2 linked regions of the Cellulophaga algicola DSM 14237 genome follow. The protein of the gene in region 1 binds, or shares a complex with, the protein of each later gene. Links are inferred from orthologs where the notes say so. Each region holds a gene or a part of one and is shown on either strand. Other genes may lie near its edges. The genes, in order: carA and carB.

Evidence for each region.
Region 2: the proteins of carA (region 1) and carB are in contact, whole or in part, in a solved structure (PDB 1KEE), measured with the Escherichia coli proteins. The link is inferred for Cellulophaga algicola DSM 14237 from one-to-one orthologs.

Annotation. Positions count from the first base shown.
Region 1 is NC_014934.1:697,025-700,245, reverse strand. What follows is about bases 1-2,887. They hold carA (glutamine-hydrolyzing carbamoyl-phosphate synthase small subunit), read left to right. Parts: upstream 1-831; coding sequence 832-1,944; downstream 1,945-2,887. Other genes in these bases: eno (phosphopyruvate hydratase), read left to right, coding at 2,059-2,887; rplQ (50S ribosomal protein L17), read left to right, coding at 227-730; CELAL_RS02965 (DNA-directed RNA polymerase subunit alpha), read left to right, coding at 1-171. In the rest of the region: more of eno, read left to right, coding at 2,888-3,221. UniProt on the Escherichia coli protein: Small subunit of the glutamine-dependent carbamoyl phosphate synthetase (CPSase).
Region 2 is NC_014934.1:82,947-86,693, forward strand. What follows is about bases 335-3,747. They hold carB (carbamoyl-phosphate synthase large subunit), read right to left. Parts: upstream 3,388-3,747; coding sequence 535-3,387; downstream 335-534. Other genes in these bases: CELAL_RS21275 (sulfatase-like hydrolase/transferase), read right to left, coding at 335-411; rpmH (50S ribosomal protein L34), read right to left, coding at 3,496-3,663. Also shown: more of CELAL_RS21275, read right to left, coding at 49-334. UniProt on the Escherichia coli protein: Large subunit of the glutamine-dependent carbamoyl phosphate synthetase (CPSase).

The sequences.
Region 1 (3,221 bases):
AAAGCTGCGGAAGTAGATACTTTAGGAGACTTAGTTTCTTTTAATAAGAATGATTTAATGAAGTTTAGAAACTTCGGTAAAAAATCATTGACAGAGCTAGAAGAACTTGTAATCAATAAAGGTTTAAGTTTCGGTATGGATTTGTCAAAATATAAATTAGATAAAGATTAATTTTACTTCTGTTGGAAGAGAAAATCTCGGATAAGGAAGAAAATAGAACAAAGTAATGAGACACGGTAAAAAAGTTAACCACTTAGGTAGGAAAAAAGCTCATAGAGTTGCGATGCTTGCAAATATGGCTTGTTCTCTTATCGAACATAAAAGAATAAACACTACTGTTGCTAAAGCTAAAGCTTTAAAGCAGTTTGTTGAGCCATTAATCACTAAGGCAAAGGCTGAGAATAATCAGACGACAGAAAAAGGAACACATAATAGACGTGTTGTTTTTAAAAACCTTAGAGATAAATATGCTGTTACTGAGTTATTCAGTAATGTAGCAGAGAAGATAGCTGACCGTCCAGGGGGTTATACTAGAATAATAAAACTAGGTACTCGTTTAGGAGATAACGCTGATATGGCGATGATCGAGTTGGTAGATTTTAATGAGCTATACAATGCTTCTAAAACGCCAGCTAAGAAAACAACTAGAAGAGGTAGAGCTAAGAAAACAGAAGCTCCGGCTGCTGATGCTTCACAAGAAACAACTCAACCAGAAAGTTCAGAAGAATAAAATGGTTGTTTTATAAGTTTTAATATTAGAAAAGGATAAGTTGAAAAGCTTATCCTTTTTTTTGTGTTATTTTGTAAAAATATTTAATATAATTCCTAAAAATGAAGTATCAAACTAGAAAGAAAGCTCTTATGTTATTGGCTGATGGAACTATTTTTTATGGTAAAGCAGTTGGTGATAAAAATGGAACAGCATTCGGGGAAGTGTGTTTTAACACTGGAATGACTGGGTACCAAGAAATCTTTACAGATCCATCTTATTTTGGTCAGTTAATGGTGACTACGAATGCTCACATTGGTAATTATGGGACTAACTCTGAAGAAGTAGAGTCAGATGCTATTAAAATATCAGGTTTAATCTGTAAGAATTTTAGTTACACGTTTTCTAGAGCTATTGCAGATCAATCTTTAGAAGAGTTTTTAAATAAAAATAATTTATTTGCTATCTCGGATGTAGATACGCGTGCTCTAGTAAGTTATATCCGTGACAACGGAGCAATGAATGCGGTAATTTCTACTGAAGTTGATAATATTGAAAGTCTAAAGGAGCAATTGAAAAATATACCTAGTATGGATGGTTTGGAGTTGGCATCACAAGTGTCAACCAAAGAGTCGTACTATTATGGTGATGAAAATTCATCTATTAAAATTTCTGCACTAGATATTGGTATAAAGAAAAATATTCTAAGAAATCTAGCTAAGAGAGGGGCTTACATTAAAGTCTTTCCGTATAACGCTTCTTTTGAGGAAATGAAAGCATTTAATCCGGATGGTTATTTTATTTCAAATGGACCGGGCGATCCTGAGCCATTGGTAGATGCTATAAAAACAGCTAAAGATATTATTGCTAATGATGAAGTTTTATTCGGTATCTGTTTAGGGCACCAAGTTATAGCTTTAGCTAATGAGATATCTACATATAAAATGCATAATGGTCATAGAGGTATTAATCACCCTGTTATGAATCTTTTAACTGGTAAAGGAGAAATTACTTCTCAGAACCATGGCTTTGCTATCAATAGAGAAGAGGCTGAAGCGAATAAAAACATTGAGATTACTCATGTACATCTTAATGATAAGACGGTTGCGGGCATCAAAATGAAAAATAAAAAGGTTTTTTCTGTTCAATACCATCCAGAAGCTAGTCCTGGGCCACATGATGCTGAATATTTATTTGATCAATTTTTTGAGATGATTAAAGTTAAGGTTAACTAAAACGTTATAGTTTAAATAAAGGTTATTTGTCACAGTTTTTAGGGTATTGAGAGTGTTTTCTAACACCTTACTTTTGTATCTTTGCTGTGTTTTCAATATAAAAAAATAAAATATATGAGTATCATAATTAGTGTTCATGCAAGACAGATTTTAGATTCAAGAGGAAACCCTACTATTGAGGTAGATGTTTTTACTGAAAATGGTATAATGGGAAGAGCTGCAGTTCCTTCCGGAGCATCTACTGGTGAGCATGAGGCTGTAGAACTTCGTGATGGCGGTAAAGCTTTTATGGGTAAAGGAGTAACAAAAGCTATTGCTAATGTTAATACTGATATTGCTGAAGAAATAATTGGTATGTCTGTTTTTGAGCAAAATCTTATTGATCAAACAATGATTGATTTAGATGGAACTCCTAATAAATCAAAATTAGGAGCTAACGCAATTTTAGGTGTTTCTTTGGCTGTAGCAAAAGCTGCTGCTGAAGAGTTAGGAATGCCTTTATATAGATATATTGGTGGGGTAAGCGCTAATACACTTCCAGTACCAATGATGAATATTATCAATGGAGGTTCGCATTCAGATGCTCCTATTGCTTTTCAGGAATTTATGGTAATGCCTGTGAAGGCAGAAAGCTTTTCTCATGCAATGCAAATGGGAACTGAAATTTTCCATAACCTTAAGAAAGTTTTACATGATAGAGGTTTAAGTACAGCAGTTGGTGATGAAGGTGGTTTTGCTCCTAATTTAGCGGGTGGTACTGAAGATGCTTTAGATACCATCGCTAAAGCAGTAGATCAAGCTGGGTACAAATTAGGCGATGATGTAATGATTGCTTTAGATTGTGCTGCTGCAGAATTCTATGTTAACGGTAAATATGACTATACAAAATTTGAAGGCGATAAAGGAGTAATTAGAACTTCTGAAGAGCAAGCGCAATACTTAGCAGATCTAGCGGCTAAATATCCTATTATATCTATTGAAGATGGAATGGATGAAAACGATTGGGATGGTTGGAAATCTTTAACGGACAAAATTGGTGATAAAGTTCAATTAGTTGGTGATGATTTATTTGTAACTAATGTTGAGCGTCTTTCTAAAGGAATAGAAAACGGTATCGCTAATTCTATTTTAATTAAAGTAAACCAGATTGGTACCTTAACAGAAACTATTTCTGCTGTTAATATGGCTAAAAATGCAGGATATACTTCTGTAATGTCTCACCGTTCTGGAGAAACAGAAGATAATACTATTGCAGATTTAGCAGTAGCATTAAATAC
Region 2 (3,747 bases), 610 kb from region 1 along the record:
TGGTATATAATTATGAAAAATTTTACCCAAATTAACGGTATGATAGCCCTATTTAGAAAAATATTGAGGCATAGTAACTGCTTCAGGATTGATCACTCTAAACTCCTCTCCTAAGTGCCAAACACGTGTAGCGTCTGGACGTAAACCCGTCATTAGACTAGCTCTAGAGGGGGCGCAAACTGCAACTTGTGCATAGGTCTCCATAAAAGTCATTCCTTCAGACGCTAATTTGTCTATATTGGGAGTAATAACTTCAGTATCGCCATAGACCCCCAAAGTTGGTCTTAGATCATCTATAGCTATAAAAAGAATATTGGGCGGTATCGATTCCTTTTCTTGGTGCTGACTGTTGCAAATTAAGACCGAACAAAGTAACACAAGCTTAAACATCATACGTTTACCATTCATCATCACATCTAATTAAAAATTGTATGGAATAAAAATAACCCAATACAATTAATAACGAACTTCCTATAAAAGAAAACACCCATTTGTACTGCTACAAATGGGTGTTTTTAGTATTGTTCTTAAGTTTTATTTACTTAAATACATTTTTCTACGTGAATACAAGTTGTAGAATTCATCATCTTTTAAGCTATCAATAAATAAAATACTCTCTCCCGTACTCTTCATTTCTGGGCCTAAATTTTTATTTACATTATGAAACTTCTCAAAAGAGAAAACAGGTTGCTTTATAGCATACCCTTCTAACTGAGGATTAAATTTAAAGTCTTTAACTTTTTTCTCTCCTAACATTACTTTAGTTGCATAGTTTACGTAAGGTTCTTTATATGCTTTTGCGATAAATGGCACGGTACGCGATGCTCTTGGGTTCGCTTCAATAATGTATACAATTTCATCTTTTATCGCAAACTGCACATTGATAAGCCCTACCGTATTTAAAGCTAACGCAATGTTCTTGGTATGGTCTTTAATTTGTTGCATTACTAATTCTCCTAAATTAAAAGGAGGTAAGGTAGCGTTAGAATCTCCTGAGTGAATACCACATGGTTCAATATGCTCCATGATTCCTATGATGTACACATCTTCTCCATCGCAAATAGCATCTGCTTCTGCTTCTATGGCACCATCCAAATAATGATCTAATAGTAATTTATTACCTGGTATTTGCTTTAAGAGATTAATTACATGCTCTTCTAATTCTTGTCTGTTAATTACAATTTTCATTCCTTGCCCTCCTAAAACGTAGGAAGGTCTAATTAATAAAGGAAAATCTAATTCATCAGAAAGTGCTAATGCTTCCTCTGCGGTCTCTGCTACTCCAAATTGAGGAAAAGGGATGTTATTTTCTTGAAGCATTTTAGAAAAACTTCCTCTATCTTCTGCTAAATCAAGGGCTTTAAAGCTAGTTCCTATAATTTTTATACCATGTTTTTCTAATTTCTCAGCTAATTTAAGTGCTGTTTGCCCACCTAATTGAACGATAACTCCTTCTGGTTTTTCATGAAGAATAATATCGTAGATATGTTCCCAAAAAACAGGTTCGAAGTATAGTTTATCAGCCGTATCAAAATCGGTAGACACTGTTTCAGGGTTACAATTAATCATAATAGTTTCATAACCACATTCTGCAGCTGCTAAAACACCATGAACACAACAGTAATCAAACTCAATCCCTTGCCCTATTCGATTTGGACCTGATCCTAAAACAACAATCTTTTTCTTTTCAGTTACTATACTGTCATTCGCAACATACCTAGTTCCGTCTGGTCTTTCTATTTCTTCTTCAAAAGTAGAATAATAGTAGGGCGTCATTGCTTTAAACTCTGCCGCACAAGTATCTACTAATTTAAAAACTCTATTAATGTTTAATTCCGTACGTTTTTTATGAACCTCGCTCTCATAACAATCGAGCATATGTGCGATTTGACGATCTGCAAACCCTTTTTGCTTTGCTTCTAAAAGAATGTCTTTAGGCAAAGATTCTATCGTATAGGTTTCTATTTCTTTTTCTAATATATGCAGTTCTTCATATTGCTTTAAGAACCACATGTCTATTTTAGTTATTTCATGTATTCTGCTCAATGGAATCCCTAATTGAATTGCATCATAGATAATAAATACACGATCCCAACTTGGAATTGTTAACTTACTGATGATTTTATCATAATCTTTCACTCCTTTACCATCTGCTCCTAATCCGTTTCTTTTAATTTCTAAAGATTGCGTTGCTTTATGAAGTGCTTCTTGAAAAGAACGTCCTATCCCCATTACTTCGCCAACAGATTTCATTTGCAAGCCTAAAGTCCTATCTGATCCTTCAAACTTATCAAAATTCCAACGTGGAATTTTTACAATCACATAATCTAAAGTAGGCTCAAATAAAGCCGAAGTAGATTTTGTAATTTGGTTATCTAATTCATCTAAATTGTATCCTATTGCTAATTTTGTAGCTATTTTTGCGATTGGATACCCTGTCGCTTTTGAAGCTAAAGCAGAAGAACGTGATACTCTTGGGTTAATTTCTATAGCAATTATCTCTTCCTTTTCATCAGGACTAACCGCAAACTGCACATTACATCCTCCAGCGAAATCGCCAATACTACGCATCATATGAATTGCCATATCACGCATTTTTTGATACGTTTTGTCAGACAAAGTCATTGCAGGAGCTACAGTAATAGAATCTCCTGTATGGATTCCCATAGGATCCATGTTTTCTATTGCACAAATAATAACTACGTTATCATTTTTATCACGTAATAGCTCTAATTCATATTCTTTCCAACCCATTAAGGCTTTATCAATCATTACTTCATGAATTGGAGAAATTTCTAACCCACGACTTAATAACTCATCAAAATCTTCTGGCTTATATACTATAGAAGCTCCAGCTCCTCCTAATGTATAAGATGCTCTAATGACTAAAGGAAAGCCAAACTCTTGAGCAATTTCTTTTCCTTTTAAGAAAGAAGTTGCTGTAGCTTGTGGCGCCATTCCAATACCAATTTTCAACATTAGATTTCTAAACTTTTCACGATCTTCTGTAATATTTATAGCATCAATATCAACGCCAATAAGTTCTACTCCAAAATCTTTCCAAATTCCTTTTTCATCTGCCTCAATACACAAATTTAAAGCGGTCTGCCCTCCCATTGTAGGTAAAACTGCATCTATATTTGGATGCTTTTTTAAAATCTCGATGATAGATTTTGTGGTTAAGGGCTTTAGATAGACATGATCTGCCATAGTAGGATCAGTCATTATCGTAGCAGGGTTACTATTAATTAAAATAGTTTCTATCCCATCTTCACGCAAAGATCTAAGAGATTGAGAACCAGCATAATCAAACTCACATGCTTGTCCAATTACAATTGGTCCAGAACCAATTAATAAAACAGATTTGATATTTTTATTCTTAGGCATTGTACTTTGTATTATATAGTGTTCGCTAATTATTTTTAAAAATAGGCAAAAAAAAAGGTGCTACTTATAAAAAAGTAACACCTAATATCTAAAATAACAAATGAATCATTATTTTTTATGTCTAGTTTCTGAAGATACAGTTAATTTTTTTCTTCCTTTTGCTCTTCTTCTAGCAATAACTTTTCTTCCATTTACAGACGCCATGCGTTCTCTAAAACCATGTTTGTTTCTTCTTTTACGCTTTGATGGCTGATATGTTCTTTTTTGTCCGGGCATCTTATAATATCTTTAGTATCCTTTTAAATTCAATTTTAGTTTTGTCGATTGCTCGTCCAAAACTGGGCGCAAATATACAAAGAC